Dinghuibacter silviterrae: one gene and its partner. The protein of the gene in region 1 interacts with the protein of each later gene in a pairwise test. Links are inferred from orthologs where the notes say so. Each region holds a gene or a part of one and is shown on either strand. Other genes may lie near its edges. The genes, in order: EDB95_RS24170 and rlmB.

Region 1 (10,403 bases):
ATGGTATTCATGGTAAAATTGAGGTTGGGTAGCGAGACGTTCCACAACCGCTGCTGGGTGTTTTGGTTCTGGCTGAACGCGGCGGAAAAATAAAACGGGGTACCCGTAAAGGTCCTGGTATAGGCCACGGAGGACTGGACCTGGTTTTGGTAGACCTGGCCGATATAGTTGGTCTGGTACTGGTTGTATTTACTCGTCATCAGGTTCACCGAGGAATTGAAAGTGATGCCGGGGTGGGCCTTGGTGTCCTGGGTGTGCGCCCATTGGAGGTTGAAGTTGGTGGACTGCTGGTAGTCGGGGTCGCCCTTAAAGGCGATCTTGGTATCGATCACGGAGAAATTCACGGAACCCCTGTAGTGGTAACGGACGTAATAAGAGGGATCCAGGTCGAGTTCCCAACTGCCGTAGGAATAGATGTTCCCCTTGATGAGGAAGTCCATATTCTGGCTGATCACCTTGTAATAGCCCAGCCCGGTGAGCCCCAACCCCTGTTGGTCGTTGACGGTAAACGCCGGCGGCAGCAGACCGCTGTGCTGGCCGTCAACCAGGGGGAAGATGCCGTAGGGGATGCCTATGGGAAAAGGGATCCCTTCGAATTCGGGACGGGTATAGCCGGTGATGGCGAATTTCCCGGAGATATACTTGATGCGTTTGGCGCGGAAAGCGAAGTGGGGCGTGTCGAGGTCGCAGGTGGTAAACCGGGCGTTGTAGGCGTAAAAGGTGTTGTTGTCGATCTTTTTTGACCGCTGGCTGTGGATAAACATCTCCCCTTCCTGCCCGTCGGCATTAAAGCTAAGTCCCTTTTTCGATTTCATGTTGTACTTCATGGAATCGGACACTACGAGGTCCTGTTTCTGGGTAAACTCGGGGCGCTGGAGGAGCAGGCCGTTGGAGTCGACCCCGGGCGCGGGCAACGCGGTGAGGACCTGGGAGGTCTGGTCCATGACGATGATGCCGGATTTGAGCTTGAGGTCCTTGTAATCGGTTGTCGCCTGATCGTAGAGCAGGACGCGTTTGTGGGGAATGTCCAGGACCATGGAGTCTTCGGCCGCGTAGCTGATGGGGGCGTCGAGGGAATCTTTGGCCAGGGGGATCGCCAGGGAGTCGAGGACCAGGCGGTGGGTCGAGTCGCCGGAAGCACGGCTCGTCGTGTCACCCGGGGTGCGGTGCGTGGTGTCCGCGGCCCGGCCGGTGGTGTCGCCCTGCGCACGGCTCGTCGTGTCACCCGGGGCGCGGTGCGTGGTGTCGCCAAGTCCGCGGGCATGGGCCGTGTCGGCGGCCGCTGGCCGGACCGTAGCTCCGGGCCGCGTGGTGTCATCCCCGGCTGTGCGCAGCGGGTTGCTGACGGTACCCGTGACCGTGACCCGCCCCTGGACGGGGCCGGCATACCACGCCCTTTTCGAAAAGGGCCGCGGATGGGCGACGGCAAACAGGGATACGCATACAATGCCCGTCAAAAGATATTTATAGCTAAATTTGCGATGACTCCTCATACAGCACCGGGGCAAAAATAGCAAATGGGTATTATATTGCTCAGTAAAGGAGGGGGTTTATGAAAAATATAACTAAGGGTATGAAGCGACAATCCATAGGCATTCTGACTGGCTGTGTCCTGCTCCTGTTCGTGACTGTATGTTCGTTTTACCGTGGCCCCGTGAAAAAGGGTCCGTTCCAACTACACAAAGGGATCAATACCATCATCGTTGACGCAGGCCACGGGGGGCGCGACAATGGGGCATCCGGCTCCTATTCCAAGGAAAAGGACCTGACCCTGCAGATCGCCATGAAATTGGGGAGAACCTTGCACGAAACCCTGCCGGGCGTACGCATCGTGATGACCCGCACGACGGACGTTTACCAGCCCGTAGGAGAAAAAGCACAGATCGCCAATGATAACCATGGGGACCTTTTTCTTTGCATCCACTGCGACTATATGGACCTGGTCAAGCGGCGCTTCGAAGGATACCGCAGAGTCGCGTACTATACGGGCAAGGGCAGCGCCCGCAAACGCCACATACGCAAGATCCCCATCTATCACAAATACTTTGTCGCAGACCCGGAGCCTGTCGGTACGGCTACCTTTATCTTCACGGCCAGGAAGGCAGAAGACAAAGTAAAAGCGGCGCTGGAAGGCCTGGCCGACAGGGATACCACCACCGCCGAGGGCGAAATGGAGTCGGATTCCACGGACTCGGAAAACACCCTGCCCGACTCGCCGGAAGCCACGATAGAAGCCATGCTTTGGTCCAAGAGCTATTTCCAGAAAAGCTATAAACTGGCGGGCATGATCGAGGACGAGTTTGGGGACCGGAGCCTGGGTGTAAAGCAACGCTATACGGGTATCCGGGTCCTTGAATCCACGAACATGCCGAGCGTCCTGGTGGAAACGGGTTTCCTTTCCAATAAAGGGGACGAGGATTTCCTGAACAGCGACAGCGGCCAGCAGGAGATCGCCGACGCGATTACCCGGGCGGTGGTCAAATACAAGGCACAGGCGGAAGGCAAGACGGTGGCGGAAATCACCGATTCTACGCGGCGGAAATGAAAATAACGCCTTACTTTTGGCGTTGGGGCGTCTTCGGCGCCCCGCAACCCAGATAAAGACCAGCACACAAACCGGAATGAAGATATCTAATGAAACAAAGGTAGGCGCCCTGGCGGCGGTTGCCATCACGTTGCTGATCCTTGGCTTCAACTTCCTGAAGGGCCGCAATTTGTTCTCCAATGCGCACCGGATTTACGCGAAATACGCCAACGTATCCGGCCTGGGGACGTCCAACCCGGTCATGATCAACGGGCTCCAGGTGGGCACTGTATACGACATCAAACCGCTGGATAAGAACGTCGACACCATCCTGGTCACCCTTAACCTGACCAGGGACATCAATATTCCTGACAATTCGGTCGCGGCTATCGCCACCCCGCTCCTGGGAACCCCGGAAGTGGACCTCAGGATCGGGAATTCCACCCGCCTGATCCAGGTGGGGGATACGATCCAAAGCCAGGCCGCCCTCGGCCTGATGGACAACGCCCTGAAAACGGTGGACCCGGTACTGACGCAGGTGGGTCTGGTCCTGCATTCGGTGGATTCTGTCCTGAATAAGTTCTCGGACATCCTCGACCCCAGGACCAAGGGTAACCTTCGCGACATGATCGCCTCCTTTAGCAAGGACGCCAGCGCCCTAACGGTCACCCTTAACCGGGTCAACGGCCTGCTCGACAAGGAGAACGGCTCCCTGTCCAAGACCATGGACAACCTCGATTCCTTTACGGGGAACCTGGCCAAAAACAACGACGCCCTGACGGGGACGCTTCAGAACCTCAAAAAAACGACCGACCAGTTGGCGGACGGTAACCTGGGAAAGACCCTGGAACAGTTGAAAACGAGCACCGCCCAGTTGCAGGACATCCTGACCAAAGTCAACAACGGCAGCGGTTCGGTAGGGGCGCTCTTAAACGACAAAACCCTGTATAATAAGTTAAATTCGACGGTGCGGAGCATCAATACATTGGTGGATGACTTAAAATTGCACCCGAAGCGTTATGTCAACATCACCGTTTTTGGTAAAAAAGACCGGTCTACGCCCCTGAAGGCACCGTTGAGCGAGGACAGCACGCAGCACTAAGCATGAAAAGCGGCATTTTATTTATTATACTGACCCTGTTGGGGGTCGCTGTTTTTGCGCAGCAGAAGCCCGCGGGAGCACCCGTGGCGCCCGCTCCGGATACGGGCACGCGTATCGTCATTATCATCCACACCGACCAGCTCGAACAGATCACCCGGGACACGGTGCAGTTGGAAAAGCTGATCGGCCATGACACGCTCCGGGAGGGGAATACAAAGCTGTACGCGGACAGCATGTATTTCAATCAGCGGGCCAACGAGGTCGAGGCCTTTGGCGCGGTCCACATCAACGACAACGACTCCATCAATATCTATTCGCGCTATCTGAAATATTACGCGACGCCGAAAAAGGCCCTGTTGCGAAGGGATGTGCGGATGACGGATGGGAAAAATGTATTGACCACGGATTCCCTGGACTATGACCTCCCGACCCACGTCGGCACCTACATCAAAGGAGGAAAGGTGGTGAATGGCACGACCGTCGTCACCAGCATCAACGGTCTTTATAACGGGAACACCAAGGATGTGACCTTTATAAAGAACGTCCACCTGGTGGACCCCGCCTATAAGATTACGAACGACAGCCTGACCTATAATATGGAGACGAAGGTGGCCAGTTGGGAGGTCCCGACGGTCATCGTCGATTCTACCGGTACGATCCACACGAAAAGCGGGTATTACGACCTGAAGAAAAACCTGTTTTACTCCACGAAGCGGCCCGTGATCGTCGACAGCGCCGGAAGCGTCACCGCGGACCAACTGGCTTACGACAGGGCGAGCGGGAACGGGGAAGCCCGGGGGAACGTCGTCTACAAGGACACCTCGTCAAATACGATGCTGGCAAACCATGTCTTTTTCAACCGCGCCCGGAAAAACGTGCTGGCCACGGAAAAACCGGTGCTCATCGTGCTCCAGGGCAAAGACACGACGTATATCGCGGCGGACACCTTTTATTCGGGTTTGGTCAGACACCTGAGGGTTTTCCGCAGACACCTCAACGCGCTGGGGGACACGAGCCTTTTCCCTCCGGGATCGGATTCGTCCTATCATCCCAGGAAGAAGGACACCTCGGCCCAACTGGCGTACGAGGAACCCACGGACAGTCTGCCGCCCGGCAAGGACAGCACGCTTCGCTTCATGATGGGTTTCCACCACGTGCGCGTTTTTTCGGATTCGCTCCAGGCGAAGTCGGACAGCCTTTTTTACTCGGACGTGGATTCGGTATTCCAGTTTTTTACCAAACCCGTGGTGTGGGCCAACAAAAGCCAGATCACAGCGGATACGATGTACCTGTATACCAAACACCAGTCCCCGTCGCGTCTGTTTGCGTTTAACAACGGGTTTATCATCCAGAAGGTGGCCAAGGATTTTTACAACCAGATCCAAAGCCGGACGATCAACGGCTATTTCAAGGACGGGGCGATCGATTATATGCGGTCGAAAGGGAATGCGCACAGCATTTATTTTGCGCAAAACGACAGCCTGCAGTTCCTGGGATTGAGCCTGGACGAGGCGGACGCGATCGACATGTATTTTGAAAAACGGGAGCTGGACCATGTCGTGTATAGAAATGGGGTGAAAGGGACGACCATCCCGATGGGGCAGATCCAGATCGAACAAACCCGTTTGCCGGGCTTCCGCTGGCTGGAAGCGCTCCGGCCCAAATCGAAGGAAGAGCTTTTCCAATAACTGCACAACAGCATCTTATGAAAGTCTACACCGGCCAGCAGATCCGGGCGTGGGACGCCTATACGATTGCCCACGAGCCCATTTCTTCCCTCCAGCTCATGGAACGGGCCGCGGTGGCCTGTTGCCACTGGATCACGACCAACTACGCCCTCAAAGGGAAGGTCTATTATATCTTTTGCGCCAAGGGCAACAACGGGGGGGACGGTCTGGCCCTGGCCCGGCTCCTGCTGGAACGGCACATCCCCACACAGGTATTCATCCTGGAGTTCGGGAACAAGGGGACCGAGGACTTCCAGGCGAACCTGTCCGCGTTGCACGCGCTGACCCAGAACATCATGTATATCCAGGGCGAGGACGCCTTCCCTACCCTCCCGGCGGGCGCGGTCATCGTGGATGCCCTGCTGGGTTCGGGTCTGAACCGGCCCCTGGAGGGGCTGACGGCTGCTTTGGTGCGTTTCCTGAACGGCAGCGGTCTGCCCATCCTGGCGATTGATCTGCCGACGGGTTTGCGGACGGACGAACCCAGCACGGAGGGCCCGTCGGCAACAGGCACCGGGGCACAAGGCGCCAGCACACCGGGTGCCGGGGCGCCGGACGGCGGAGCCGTCGTGATCCGCGCCGCCCATACGCTGACGCTGGGCGCCTGGAAGCTGGGGCTGCTCCTGGCGGAAAACGCACCCTTTTTCGGGGAAGTGCACCTCCTGCCCATCGGGCTGCACCCGGGTTACGAGGCGGAGTCGCGGCTGGAAGTGGTGGAGCCCGCCGTGGTGGCAAAATGGTACCGGCCGCGGCCCTCCTTCGGACACAAGGGTACCTTCGGACACGCCCTGCTGGTCGCGGGAGGTGAGGGCAAAATGGGAGCCTGTATCTTAAGCGCCCGGGCTTGTCTCCACAGCGGCGTGGGCCTGACGACGGTTTTTGTCCCGCATGCCCAGGTGCCCATCGTTCAGACGGCGGTACCCGAAGCCATGGCCCTGGCAGACCTGGCCCGCATAGACCCTGCGTCTTATAAAGCCTTGGGGATAGGCCCGGGCATGGGGACGGACAAAAAGGCCCTGGACCTCCTGGAGCGGTTGCTGGTCATGGCGCGCTCGACGCCGCTTGTCCTGGACGCCGACGCCCTGACCCTGTTGGGAAATCATCCTCATTCATGGAAGGATGTTCCGGAAGGGGCCATACTGACGCCCCACCCCAAGGAATTCGAGCGGCTATTCGGCCCCGTCGCCACCGACTTCGAGCGGCTCCAGATGGCCCTGGAGCAGGCGGTAAGGCGCCAATGCGTCATCGTCCTCAAGGGACACCGCACCCTGGTCGCCGGCCCGGACGGATCCGGGTATTTCAATACAACGGGCAATGCCGGTATGGCCACCGGCGGGAGCGGCGACGTCCTTACGGGCATCCTTACCAGCCTTTTAGCCCAGGGCTATCCCAGCTTCCAGGCCGCCGTTTTGGGCGTTTACCTGCACGGTCTGGCGGGGGACCTGGCGCTGGACGAGCAGTCCATGGAAAGTTTGACGGCCTCCGGGATCGTGGATAGCTTGGGGAAAGCCTTTAAACATTTGGGTTCTGGACATATATAAATCGACCCATTCCCTTATTTTTGCCGTCATTTTATTATTGTCATTGCTATGAGTAATATTGTTTACCTGGTTCCAGCGGCCGGCATTTTGGCCCTCATTTATACCTTTATTCGTTTTAGTTGGGTCGCCCGCCAGGATGCCGGGAACGACCGGATGCAAGACATCGCCAGACACATTGCGGAAGGCGCCATGGCCTTTCTCAAGGCTGAATACAAAATCCTAAGCTATTTCGTGATCATCGCCGCCCTGCTGCTTGGCTACATGGGCAGCCAGAACGCGGGGTCGAGCTACCTGATTTTCCTTTCCTTCGTACTGGGCGCCGTATTTAGCGCCCTGGCCGGGTTTATCGGGATGCGGGTCGCCACCAAGGCCAACGTTCGCACGGCCCAGGCCGCGCGGAGCAGCCTTGCCAAGGCGCTCAACGTCTCCTTTACCGGGGGCTCCGTCATGGGGCTCGGGGTAGCCGGTCTGGCCGTCCTGGGTCTGGGCAGCCTCTTTATCGTCCTGATCAAATTGTTCGCACCCGACGTCATGGCGACCGATCCCCTGGTCACCAAGGCCATCGAGGTCCTCACCGGTTTCTCGCTGGGCGCCGAGTCCATCGCGATGTTTGCCCGTGTCGGCGGCGGTATCTACACAAAGGCCGCGGACGTAGGGGCTGATTTGGTAGGAAAAGTAGAAGCAGGCATCCCCGAAGACGATCCGCGCAACCCCGCCACCATCGCCGATAACGTAGGCGACAACGTGGGCGACGTCGCCGGTATGGGCGCCGACCTTTTCGGTTCCTATGTCGCCACCGTCTTAGCCACCATGGTGCTGGGTCATGAAACCCAGGCCTCCGACGCCTTTAACGGGTACTCCCCCATCCTGCTCCCCATGCTCATCGCGGGAGCCGGGATCATCTTTTCCATCATCGGTACTTTCTTTGTCCGCATATCGGATTCCGCCGGTATCAGCACGACTGCCGTACAAAGGGCGCTGAACATGGGCAACTGGGGGTCGATCATCCTGACTGCCATCGTCGCCTACTTCATCACCAACTGGCTCCTCCCCGATACGCCGATGGAGCTGCGTGGTTTTAGCTTTACCAAACTCCAGGTCTTCGGCTCCATCGCCGTGGGTCTTGTCGTGGGTACGCTGATGAGCCTGATCACCGAATACTATACGGCCATGGGCCGGGGTCCGGTCACCAGCATCATCCAACAATCGGGCACGGGTCACGCCACCAACGTCATCGGCGGTCTCGCCGTGGGTATGGAATCAACCTGCCTCCCCATCCTGGTCCTCGCCGGTGGTATCTATGGTTCTTATGCTTTTGCCGGGCTTTACGGGGTGGCCATTGCCGCCGCGGGTATGATGGCCACGACGGCCATGCAGCTCGCGATCGACGCCTTTGGTCCCATCGCCGACAACGCCGGCGGGATCGCCGAAATGAGCGAACTGCCCAAGGACGTCCGCGAAAAAACCGACATCCTCGACGCCGTGGGCAACACCACCGCCGCCACGGGTAAAGGCTTTGCCATCGCATCCGCCGCCCTCACGTCCCTGGCCCTGTTTGCCGCTTTTGTGGGCGTCGCCGGGATCACCGGGATCAATATTTATAAGGCCGACGTTCTCGCCTGTCTGTTTGTAGGCGGGATGATCCCCTTCGTCTTCTCTTCCCTGGCCATCCGCGCCGTTGGACAAGCCGCCATGGCCATGGTCGAGGAAGTCCGCCGCCAATTCCGTGAAATCCCGGGGATCATGGAAGGCACGGGTAAACCCGAATACGAAAAGTGCGTGGCCATTTCCACAAAAGCCTCCATCCAGAAGATGCTCCTGCCCGGCGCCATCGCCCTGCTGTCACCGTTGATCATCGGGTTCCTCGTGGGTCCCGAAGCACTGGGCGGTTTCCTCGCCGGTGCTACCGTGAGCGGTGTTTTGATGGGTATCTTCCAGAACAACGCCGGTGGCGCCTGGGACAATGCCAAAAAGAGCTTTGAAAAAGGCGTCGTCATCAAAGGCGAAACCTACTACAAGAAATCGGAACCCCACAAAGCCTCCGTCACCGGGGACACTGTGGGTGATCCGTTCAAGGATACGTCCGGGCCTTCCATGAACATCCTGATCAAACTGATGAGCATCGTGTCGCTCGTGATTGCACCGACGCTGGCGGCGGTGTGGCACACGAAGGATGCGGCGCCTGCGGCGAAGGTGATCAAGCACGAACCCGTGAAGACGGTGGCTGTGCACACCACTGCCTACGCCCACTAGATTATATAATTATTAAGCGCCCCCGGGAACCACTTCCCGGGGGCTTCTTTTTTTTACTTTCGCCGTCACATTGACTGGCGAGCTCATATACGAAGAACGTTTGCTCCTGGCCCGCATAGCGGAAGGAGACAAAGACGCCTTCCGGCGCCTGTTCCATCGCTACAACCCCACGCTCTGGCCATTTATTCTAAAGCTCACGGGTTCCCCCTCCGCGGTGGAAGACGTCCTCCAGGAAGTCTTTTTAAAGATCTGGATACACCGGGACAAACTAACAGCCGTTGAAAATCCGAAGGCGTATATCGTCCGCATCGTTTCCAACGAATCGGCGAACTACCTGCGGCAGATGGCGCGGGAGAAGCGTTTGTTCGCGCCGGGGCTGCCCGGCGCTGCCCCGCTGGCCGATGAGCCCTCCGCCCCGTTGGTCGACGAAGCCCTCGCGCTCCGCGAAACCGAATCCCTGCTTCGGGATGCCGTCAGCCGCCTGCCCGAGGCCTGCCGGCAGGTGTATCAGATGAGCCGGGAAGACGACCTCCGCATCCCCGAGATCGCCTCCGAACTCCACCTCTCCCCTCATACCGTCAAGAACCAATTGAGCAAAGCGCTTCGCGTGCTGAGAGGGCAATTGGGGCCGGCGGCGATGGGCCTTCTTATTTTTTTTAACCGCCCGTAGTCCCATTCCCATTTTGTAGCGTCTTGTAAGTATATGCTACAGGACCTGCTCCGCAAATACATGCAAGGCACGATCAGTGAAACAGAACTTCACGAACTGGAAGAATGTCTTGATTGCGCGGACACGAGTCTTTCCGAAGCGTTGGCAAGCCTTCTCGAAGAAGCCCCGGAGATGCCCGCTTACCGGGATGAAGACTGGGAGCCGGTCTACGCGCGCATCGAGGCGCGTCTGCCTGAGCGGGCGCGCCCCGCGGGTATAACGCGCCGGCAGTGGCCGCGGTTTGCCGCCACTGCTGCGATCGTGCTCGCACTGCTCGGGGTCTTCCTGCACAAACAATTTTCCCGCCCCGCGCAGGTTGCCCCTGTGGTCGCCCATGATATAGCGCCCGGCGGAAACAAGGCGACCCTCACCCTGGCGAACGGGCGCGTGATCGATCTGGGCGAGGCACAGGAAGGGCTCCTGGATAGACAGCCGGAGGCAAAGGTCGTCAAGCAGGGCGAGGGAGTGGTGGCCTACCAAAAGGATTCTAGCATGGCGGGTGACGGTACGGCCTATAATACACTCGCCACGCCGAGGGCGGGTCAAT
Region 2 (10,392 bases), on another replicon or contig:
GGACAGACCCCAGTCCGTCAGGGTATTTTTTACCCAGTTGGCAGCGCGGAAATAACCCGGCGAATTGGTCAGGCGGGGTCCGCTGACGTCCGTCAGGTAAAAAGCGATGTTCATGACTTGTGAGTGGTTAAAGGCCTGGTCTTCAATTTTGGCGACCACGGCCGGATCGGGCGTTTCCTGCGCAAGGGCGGGTCCGCCTGCGGCAAGCAAAAGGGCGAGCACCCATAAAGATCTTCTCATGTCGTTGATTTAGACACAAAAGCTAGGCAAGTTTGCCTCCAGGGCAAAACCAGGCTATGCAGGCGGGCGGGGTACCGGATGAACGGGTGATTACGGGTGCTCCGGCAGCGAATCCTTGATCTGCGCACACCCCACAGCCCCCAGATAGGGATTCATGATCCGCGTGGTATCCCCCACCGGGCTGATCCAGTCCCCCGGATTGTCATCCCCCAGGGCAGTCGCACATTCGGTCAGGTACAGGGTTTTCCGGTCATACCGCACCGTGCGCAACAGGTCGTACAAGTCCTGGGAAACCATATTCAGCTCCTGCCGCCGGGACGCGAGTGTAGCTTCACCGAGCAACCCTTTTAGCTCGGTGCGGGTATCCGACAACTGGCTGGTGGCCGTTTGAAAAACCAGGGTATCCACCGCAAAGTCCGTAAAATGAAGGCTGTCCAGCGTTGTCATGAACACACGCCCGTTTTGGCCGATCAGTCCCGTATCCCCCTTGGCAAAAGCTGTGACCAGGCCTTCGTAGCTCGTCATCATCCCGTCCAGGGATTGTCCGAAAGCGGCGGAATACTTGCCTTCTTTGACCGGTTGCGGCTTGGGGGCCGGCGGCGTGGCTTCCTTGTCTTTGTTGTTACAGGCCAGGGCGGCAAGCAGGATACAGACGGCCGGGACGAAACGACGCATGGCGAGGCAAATTTTTATAAAGGTAATGGATTTAAGGGGCGTAACTTTGCGTGCTTAAAGTTAAAATCATGCTCGCAGGCTTACAAAACGTAACCTTTGAATTCGGTGCCCGTTTGATTGTAAAAGAGGCCACCTGGCATATCCATCCGGGGGAAAGGATCGGTTTGATCGGGTATAACGGGACAGGCAAGTCTACCCTCTTGAAAGTACTCGTGGGAGAATACAGCCCGTCCAAAGGTGAAGTCATTCGCGGCCGGGGAACCAGCATCGGCTACCTGCACCAGGACCTCCTCAGCTTCGACACCAGTGAATCCGTTTTGAGGGTGGCGATGGGTGCCTTCGAACGCGTCCTCCAACTCGAAAAGGAAATCGAGGAGTTGGGTAAAATATTGGAGCAAAAAGAAGACGAAGCCCTCCTCATGGAGTATTCCGAAAAACTCCACGAGATCGACACGCTGGACGGGTACAACATCCACCACAAGACTGAAGAAGTCCTGCAGGGGCTTGGGTTTAACAACGCCGACCTCGAACGCCCGTATCAAACGTTCAGCGGGGGCTGGCGGATGCGCGTCCTGCTCGCCAAAATGATTCTTCAAAAACCCGATTTGCTCCTTTTGGACGAACCGACCAACCACCTTGACCTCCCGTCCATTGAATGGCTGGAAAAATACCTCGTCCACTACCAGGGCTCCGTCGTGATCATTTCCCACGACCGGTACTTCCTCGACCGCATGGTCACCAAGATCGTCGAGCTCTACCAGCAACAGCTCCATATCTATTCAGGGAATTATTCCTACTATATGGAGGAAAAAGTCCTTCGGACGGAGCTTCAGCAACGCTCCTTCGAAAACCAGCAGGACTATATCCGCCAGCAGGAACGTTTTATCGAGCGATTTAAAGCCAAGGCCTCCAAAGCGGCCGCAGCGCAAAGCGCCATGAAACGCCTCGACAAACTTGACCGTATCGAGGATGTCAAGGTCGAGCGTCCCGACTTGCGCATCAACTTTTCCGTCAACCAACAACCCGGTAAGATCCTGGTCACGCTCAAAGACGTCAGCAAAGCCTTTGGCAATAACGTCATCCTCGAACATACCGACGCCGAGATCAACAGGGGCGACAAGATCGCCCTCATTGGTGCCAATGGACGGGGTAAATCTACCGCCCTGCGCATCATTGCCGGAACGGAACCCTTTACCGGGGAACGCGTCTGGGGCCACAACGTCGTGGAAAGCTTTTACGCCCAGCACCAGCTCGAAGCCCTCGACGTCAACCAGACCGTGCTCGCCGAAATGTTGCACTGCGGCTCGCAAAAGACGGAGTTCGAATTGCGCACCCTACTGGGTTGTTTTCTGTTCAGCGGTGATGAGGTGGAAAAGAAAATCAAGGTCCTGTCCGGCGGCGAAAAAGCCCGCGTCGCGCTGGCCAAAGTCATCGTCAGCAAGGCCAACTTCCTCCTGCTCGACGAACCGACCAACCACCTCGACATGCACTCCGTCAACCTCCTCATCGATTCGTTAAACCGCTACGAAGGCAGCCTCCTCCTCGTCAGCCACGACCGCTATTTCGTCCAAAAGACCGCCAACAAAATCTGGGAAATCGACGAGAACCACCAGATCAAAGAATTCGTCGGTCACTACGAGGAATGGGTGGATTGGAAAAACCGCATGGCGGCCCGCGCCGCGGAGAGTGCTGCGCCCCGCAAGGGCAGTGGCAAAGCCGCGGCGAACGAGCCCGCGGCGAAAACCGCCGCCGCACCGGCCCCACCTCCGTCACCCGCCCCGAAGGTCAGCGCCCCCGCGCCAAAACCTGGGGGTGAGCCCATCGACAAAGAAGCCAAAAAAGAGCTCCAAAAACACCAACGCCGTTTCGAGCAGGTCGAAGCCGAACTGGCGAAAACCAACGCCCGCAAGGCCGAGCTCGAAGCCGCCCTCGGCAGCCCCGACGTATACGCCAACGCCGCCAGGTTCCAGGAGACGGAAAAAGCCTATAAGGACACGGTCGCCGCTATCGAGCGTCTCAACGGCGAATACGAAGTCGTTTTCGAGAAACTTGTGGAACTCGGCGGTGCCTAATTTTCGTATATTTCAAACATTATAAACACCTCAATTCAAAAAAATGTTTGACGAAATTTTACAAGCGGTTAAGGATCATCTGGCAGACAATCCCCAGGTCGCGGCATTGCCTGCCGACCAGCAAGAGGCGTTGCACAATGAAATTGCCCAACACGTAGCTAACCAGGCGGGTGAAGGCGGTGCGGGCGGCGGCTTGCTGGGTGCCCTCGGTGGGGGAAGCGCCCTGACCAGTGCACTCGACGGGGGCGTCAACAGCCTCGCCGAAAAATTCGGGCTGAGCCCGGAAGTATCCGGGGCTATTACCTCGGCCTTGCCGGGCTTGCTACAGAAATTTACGAGCCAGTAGCCGCCGCGCGCGGCGCGTAGCCGTGTGCACACGCACGGCGCGGTGCCGCGCAGCCGTCGGCGCCGCCCTACACAAAGATCGTCCCCGCGAAAGCCCTGGCCTCGTCCAGGGCTTCGCCATTGATATGCGTTTCGTACCCATGCGCATGCAGGTAGGAAACTATATCGGACGTATCCAGGTTCCCCACGAGCTCATCCTGCGCCATAGGACACCCGCCAAATCCACCGATGGCCCCGTCGATACGGCGGGAGCCGGCGTCAAGGGCGGCGGCGACCTTTTCGGAGACCTCGCCCGGGCGGCTGTGGAGGTGGACGCCGATCTCCATTTCAGGGAGCGCGTCCACGACGTGTTTGGTGAGGTGAAAAATATCGGAAGGACTGGCCAACCCTACGGTGTCGGCCAGGGATATGCTGGTGATCCCCATGTGGGCGAGCTTTTGGGCCCAGTGGTAGACGATGTCCTTCGAGTAGGCGTCACCGTAGGGATTGCCAAAGGCCATCGACAGGTAAACGACGAGTTGTTTGTCGGACTGTTTGGCGAGGTAGTGGATGTCGAAGACGCGTTCGAGGGATTCGGCGATGGTAGCGCCGGTGTTTTGAAGTTGAAAGGTCTCGGACACGGAGAAGGGATACCCAAGGTAACCCACTTCGGGGTGGCTGCAGGCTTCTTCGGCCCCCCGGCGGTTGGCGATGATCGCAAGCAGACGGGTGTCGTGGATCGGTCGGTGCAGCCCGGCGAGGACGGCCTCGGTGTCAGCCATCTGGGGAATGGCTTTGGGGGATACGAAGCTCCCGAAGTCAAGGGTGTCAAAGCCGACGCGCAACAGGGCATTAATATAGTCCACCTTGACGGCCGTGGGGATCTGGTGTTTCCAGCCCTGCATGGCGTCGCGGGGGCATTCGATGACTTTTACAAAACGGTTGTTTTTGAGGGCGGGCGCGGTGCTGTCCTTAGTGTGCATATAGGCGGCTTTTCAGTGCTTCGTAGAGTATGATCCCCGCGGCGACGGAGACGTTGAACGAATCAAACGTCCCGGCCATGGGGATCGTGAAACGGGCGTCGGCGGCTTTGCGTAAAAAGGGCTGGACACCGGTTTCCTCGTTGCCCATGATCATACAGGCGGGGATGGTCCAGTCCAATTCGAAAACACGGGAGGGCGCGTTCATTTCAGACGTGTACACCTGGATGCCATTGAGGTGCAGCGTATCGACGGCCTTCAGCAGGCTGGACACGCGGCATACATGGATCTTTTCCAGGGCCCCCGCGGAGGACTTCATGGCCTCTTCGTTGAGGGCCCCCACGCCTTTGTCGGGGATGATCAGCGCCTGCGCCCCGCAGCAAAGCGCGCTCCGGGCAATGGCACCGATGTTCCGGACGTCGGTGACGCCGTCGAGCATAACCAGGAGCGGCGCCACCCCCTTTTCCACCGTCTGGTCGATGACCGCCTGGAGGTCCATGTAGGTGATCAGCGCGGCAATCGCGACGACGCCCTGGTGGTTTGCCCGGGTAAAGCCGTTGAGCTTTTCAACCGGAACGGTATTGATAGGCACCTGAAGGGTAGCCGCGAGCTTTCGGATCTCGTCGATCCCTTCGCCGGACACGCCCTTTTGCATAAAGATTCTGTCCATGCCCTTACCGGCTTCAAGGGCTTCAAGCAGGGGCTTGCGGCCGATCACTAAAGAGGGCTTCGCGAAAGAGGGCCTCGCGGTTTTTTGGGAAACAAAACGCATCGGGCAAAGGTACTAAATCCGCCCCTTCGGCACATGCGCCGCAACAAACGCCAGCCCCTCGGCACTAAACCCGTCTATCGGCAGTATAAAAGCCGACACCCGGTCGGTAAAGAGCAACAGGTACTTCCCAATGCGCTGCTTGCGCACGATCCCCTCCCAGGGAAGGGCGTCCGTAGCGGTACTCAGCCGCAACCCTTCCTCCGAAAACGTGTACACGACGTGTTGGGAACTCAGGGTTCCGTAGCGGTAGGTGCGGGCGGCCAGCCAGGCATTGAACGCCGGAAAAGCGAGACAGAAATAGACACCGATAAAAAGCGTGGGATATATATTCCCGAAAGGCGGAACCAGGTGCGCCAGTTGGAGCAGCCCCAGGCCCAGCGCAGCCACGCCCACACAGGAGAAAAAAAGGATGACCGGGTTGGTGTAGGTGCGCCGGACGCTCATGCGGATAAACTCGGAGCGGGTGAGAAAGGCGTTGACGGTAAAGGACATTGGGCAAAAATAAGGGTTCCCGGCCGGGAACCCAAACGCGGCCCAGGAGGGGCCCAAACGCAAGCGCGGCCCCTCCTGGGGCCGCGCTCATCAGACGTAGTGAGTGTATCAAGATTAATGATGTACCGCAACAACGGCCTGCCCATTCCCGGAGGGCTCTTCCGCCATTTGCTGGATGACTTGTTTCTTCTTTTCAGGATGCCCGAGGTGGAACCGCCGCATAAACCCGTCGGCCAGCGAGTAGATGACGGGCACGACGATCAGCGTCAGGAACATGGAGCTGACCAGACCGCCGATGACGACCCAGGCGAGGCCGTTTTCTACCGCGGACACGCCGCCTTTGGCGAGGGCGATGGGCAACATCCCGAACACCATGGCGATGGTGGTCATGAGGATGGGGCGGAGACGGGCGTGGTTGGCGTAGACGAGGGCGTCGAAGGTATTGTGGCCTTCGGCCTTGCTTTGGTTGGTGAAGTCGACGAGGATGATGGCGTTTTTGGCGACCAGACCCATGAGCATGATCATACCCATGATCGTAAAGATATTGAGGGTATTGTTGGTCAGGGCGAGGGCGAGCAGGGCGCCGATCAGGGCCATGGGGAGTGACCCCATGACGACCATGGGATACACGTAGCTGTCGTACAGGGCAACCATGATGAGGTAGACGAGGACGATGGAGATCAGCAGGGCGATCCCGAGGGTGCTAAAGGCGTCGCCTTGGTTTTCCTGGTCACCGGCAAAGATGTAGGTGACCCCGGTGGGACGGCGGAGCTTGAGCAACGCGGCCGCAAATTCTGCGGTCACGGTACCGGAAGGACGGCCGATGACCTGGCTGCGGACGGATACGGAGGGGCTTTTGTCGCGGCGTTCGAGTTCGCTGGGGCCGGAGCCTTCGGTGACGGTGGCAAACTGGTTGAGTTTGACGAGCTGTCCTTTATTGTTGACAAAAGAAAGGTTGGATACGTCGGCGATGTTCTTGCGGTCGAACTTCCCGAAACGCATGTTGATGTCGTATTCGTAGGCGCCCTGACGGTATTTGAGTTTGCTGTCGTCCGCGGTTCCCTGGAAGGCAGTCTGCATGGTGGCACCGACGACGTCGAGGGTCAGCCCCAATGCGGACATCTTGTCGCGGTCGAAGTGGACGTCGACCTCAGGGGTGCCGTTTTCCATGGACAGTTTTGCTTCGGTGACACCGTTGATCTTTCGCAGGGTCTCCAGGGCGACATTGGCAAAAGCCATGGCGCTGTCGAGGTCGGCGCCAAGGACGTCGAGCTGGATGGGGGCGGCCTGGGCGGAACCGAGGATGCTCACGGGGAGGGTTTTGACCTTCACCCCGGTAAGCTGGGCGGCGAGTTCCTGTTTGACGTGGGCGGCATAGATGTCGGAGCCGACGCTGCGTTTGCTTTCGTCGACAAGGGTCACGGTGATCTGGGACTCGTAGGCCACGGCCTGGTTGGCCTGGCCGAAGTTGTCGGCGCTGGCCTGCCCTACCACGGTGATCATGGAGGTGATCTCCGGTTTGGTGGCTAAGTAGGCTTCGGCTTTCATCGTGGCCTGGTTGGCCTGCTGGACGGAGGCGTCCTTGGGCAGTTCCAGGGCGACGATAAACTGGCCGCGGTCACCGTTGGGGATGAATTCCCCCCCGATAAAGCCGCCGCCGACCAGGTAAAAGGAGGAAAAGAGCAGCACGGTGGCGATCCCGAGGGTCGCGATCCGGTGGCGCAGACACCAGCGGAGCGTGGCGCTCATCCAGTGGGTGAAGGCGTCGAGACGGCGCTCGAACCACATGATGAATTTTTCGAAAATATTTTTCCCCGTCAAATGTTCCACCTTACCCATGCGGGAGTACAACAGGGGCACGATCGTAAACGACGCGAGCAGGGAGAAACCCGTGGCGATGACGACCACGATACAAAACTGCCGCAGGATCTGGGACACGATTTCGTTGGTCAGGGAGATGGGAAGGAACACCACCACGATGACAAAGGTGATGGACATAACGGTGGTGCCGATCTCCGCGACGCCGTCGTAGGCAGCGCGCACCTTGTTTTTGCCCATTTCCATGTGCCGGTGGATGTTCTCCAGGACCACGATGGCGTCGTCCACCAGGATCCCGACTACCAGCGAGAGCCCCAGCAGGGACATGAGGTTGAGCGAATAGCCCAGGAGCTTGATCCCGATAAACGTCGCAACCAGCGAGGCCGGGATCGAGATCATCGTGATAAAGGCGTTCCTCAGGGTGTGCAGAAACAGCAGCATCACCGCGGCCACGAGGAGGACGGCGATAAAAAGGTCGCGGATGACGGAGTTCGCCGAATCCAGCGTAAAGGTGGTGGTATCGTTGGCGATGTTGAGCTTGAGTTTGTAGGCCGAGTAGTCCTGTTCGAGCTGGGCAACGGCGGCCTTCACTTCCTTGGACACCTCGACGGCGTTGGCGTCGGTTTGCTTCTGGAGCTGGAGGGCGATGGCGTCGACCCTGTCCACGCGGGAGAGCTGGTCCTGGTCTTTGATCCCGTCCTGGACGTCGGCGACATCAGACAAACGGACCTGGGTACCGTCATCGGTGGTGGTGATGACAAGGTTGCGGATCTGGTCGATGCTGGTAAACTTCGCGGCCAGGCGGATCGACGTGTTTTGTGCATCCGTTTTGATGGCGCCCGTGGGGAATTCCTGGTTGGCGTTGGTCACGACCTGGCGCACCTGCGCAAGGGACAGTTTATAGGCCTCCAGTTTCTGGGAATTCACGTTGATCTGGATCTCGCGCTCGGAACCACCGACCAGCGTCACCTGGGCCATGCCAGGGAGCCGGGACAACAGGGGTTGTATCTTCTGGTTGACGATGTCATACAGCTTGGTGGCCTCCATATCGGCGGAAGCCGACAGCGTGATGATGGGGAGGTCACTCAGGTCGAATTTGTTGAGCGAAGGCGTCTTGGCGTCCGTGGGCAGGTCCGAGATGATGACGTTCACCCGGCGCTGGGCGTCTTCCAGGGACACGTCGGCGTTGGCCGCGGTCGTGAGCTGGATGGTCAGCACGGAGAGGTTGTCGCTTGAAATGGCCGTGAGTTTTTTTACGTTTTCCATAGCGGCCACGGCGTTCTCGATCTTTTTGGTGACCGAGCTCTCGACCTCTTCGGGGCCGGCCCCGGGATACACCGTGGTAATGGTGATGACGTTCGAAGCGAACTTCGGGAACAGTTCGTAGTTCAGTGTGGAGTAGGACAGCAGGCCCATCAGCGTGAGGATGGAAAAGAGCACCACCACCAGCGTCGGCCGCTGTATCGAAATTTTTGAAATTTGCATAATGTCGTGTTTTGCGCCCCGCGGCGGCGGCGCGAGGCGCCGCCGGGAGCTGAGTCCCTATTGCTTCTGAACCGTCACCTGCGTTCCGTCCACCAAATTCACCTGCCCGCTCGTAATCACTGTATCACCTTGATTGAGCCCCTCGCGTACCTCTACCCTATCCCCGTATATGCGGCCGGCCACGACCTTCTGAATACGGGCCAGGCCTCCTTTCATGACATAGACTTCCCCGCTGTTGACGCCCCCGTTAAACGAGGAACGCGGGACGAGCATCATCGGCTGCATCGACGGCAGCGTGAAGTGCGCGGTGCCGTACATCCCCGCCTTGACGGGTTTGCCCGCGTCGTTGCCGATCTCGATGTCCACCGGGTAGCTCAGGTTGGCGTCCCCTTGTACGGCAATAAACGTGATGCGCCCGCTGTAGTGCGCTTCGGGATAGACGTTAGCGGTGACGTCCACCTTGTTACCGACCTTAAGCCCGACCACCTGGCCTTCGGGTACATTCACCGTCAGCTTGAGCCGGGAAACATCGACGATGTCCACAATCTTATTGCCTAAGGCGAGATAAGTGCCTTGTTCTACATATTTCTTATTGACCACGCCGGAAATGGGCGCCTTAATCGATGCGTCGTTGATGCGCTTTTTGGCCTGTTCGACCTGTGCGGCGATCTGGTCGTATTGGAAACGGGCGTCGTCCACCTGTTTCTGGGTAACCCCGCCGGCGGGCAGGGCGGCTTCCATACGGGCCTTGTCGCGGGCGGCCTGGTCGAGCCGGCTTTGCTGGTTGACCAGGTCGGCCTGGAGGAGTTTATCGTCCAGCACCGCCATGACCTGGCCCTGTTGAACGTAGGAGCCTTCGTCGACGAGCAACTGGGTGATCTGACCGGCGGACTGGGCCAGGTAGGTCAGCGAGCGGACGGGGACAAAGTTCCCGTTGGCGTCGAAGCGGGGATCAAAGGGTGTGGTGACGGCTACATAAACCAGCACGGGTACAGCCCCGTTATTACTTTCCTTGACCACGTCGGTATGTGCGGTATTCTCTTTCTTATTGGCGCCCAGTTTCCAGACGATAAAGGCCAGGGCGGCAAAGATGATGATGATCGTAAGCAGAACGTTCCTGATTTTTTTTGACATGACCGGTGATTAATTGAGTAAAGATTGGAGGTTCCCGTTGGCTTTGATCAGCCCGATCTCTGCCAGTTTGTATTGCAAAAGCGCACTATTATAGTTGTTCTCCGCCTGGAGGTACGAATTTTCGGCGTCCAGCAGGTCGGTCAGGTTGCTCAGCCCCTGTCCGTAGTTGCTTTGGGTGACGTTGTAGACTTCCAGCGCGAGGTCGAGGTTGGCCTTTTGAGCCTTGATCTGGTCGATGCTGGTCGCCAGGAAGATCTTGGAATTCCTGTAATCCATGTCGAGCTGGGAAGCGGTTTGCGCCGCCTGTTCATTATATTGGTCAATCGCGATCTGCGCCTGGTTGACCCTGGCCCGCCGGCCGCCCCCGTCGAAAATGGGCACCTTCAGGTTAAGCGCGATA

What was found.
Region 2: the proteins of EDB95_RS24170 (region 1) and rlmB interact in binary tests that used the Escherichia coli proteins (3 or more experiments, as listed by UniProt). The link is inferred for Dinghuibacter silviterrae from one-to-one orthologs.

What each region holds. Positions count from the first base shown.
Region 1 is NZ_SODV01000002.1:1,709,858-1,720,260, reverse strand. What follows is about bases 4,741-7,612. They hold EDB95_RS24170 (NAD(P)H-hydrate dehydratase), read left to right. Parts: upstream 4,741-5,331; coding sequence 5,332-6,894; downstream 6,895-7,612. Other genes in these bases: EDB95_RS24165 (sodium-translocating pyrophosphatase), read left to right, coding at 6,943-7,612; EDB95_RS24175 (OstA-like protein), read left to right, coding at 4,741-5,314. Also shown: EDB95_RS24190 (putative LPS assembly protein LptD), read right to left, coding at 1-1,457; EDB95_RS24185 (N-acetylmuramoyl-L-alanine amidase family protein), read left to right, coding at 1,574-2,545; EDB95_RS24180 (MlaD family protein), read left to right, coding at 2,622-3,626; more of EDB95_RS24175, read left to right, coding at 3,629-4,740; more of EDB95_RS24165, read left to right, coding at 7,613-9,147; EDB95_RS24160 (RNA polymerase sigma factor), read left to right, coding at 9,218-9,817; EDB95_RS24155 (FecR domain-containing protein), read left to right, coding at 9,851-10,403. UniProt on the Escherichia coli protein: Bifunctional enzyme that catalyzes the epimerization of the S- and R-forms of NAD(P)HX and the dehydration of the S-form of NAD(P)HX at the expense of ADP, which is converted to AMP.
Region 2 is NZ_SODV01000001.1:3,756,042-3,766,433, reverse strand. The notes cover bases 3,174-6,034. They hold rlmB (23S rRNA (guanosine(2251)-2'-O)-methyltransferase RlmB), read right to left. Parts: upstream 5,064-6,034; coding sequence 4,284-5,063; downstream 3,174-4,283. Other genes in these bases: EDB95_RS16170 (efflux RND transporter permease subunit), read right to left, coding at 5,670-6,034; EDB95_RS16175 (YcxB family protein), read right to left, coding at 5,076-5,555; EDB95_RS16185 (hydroxymethylglutaryl-CoA lyase), read right to left, coding at 3,401-4,294; EDB95_RS16190 (hypothetical protein), read left to right, coding at 3,174-3,333. Also shown: EDB95_RS16205 (M20/M25/M40 family metallo-hydrolase), read right to left, coding at 1-240; EDB95_RS16200 (DUF3347 domain-containing protein), read right to left, coding at 331-915; EDB95_RS16195 (ABC-F family ATP-binding cassette domain-containing protein), read left to right, coding at 984-2,987; more of EDB95_RS16190, read left to right, coding at 3,031-3,173; more of EDB95_RS16170, read right to left, coding at 6,035-8,858; EDB95_RS16165 (efflux RND transporter periplasmic adaptor subunit), read right to left, coding at 8,916-9,992; EDB95_RS16160 (TolC family protein), read right to left, coding at 10,002-10,392. UniProt on the Escherichia coli protein: Specifically methylates the ribose of guanosine 2251 in 23S rRNA.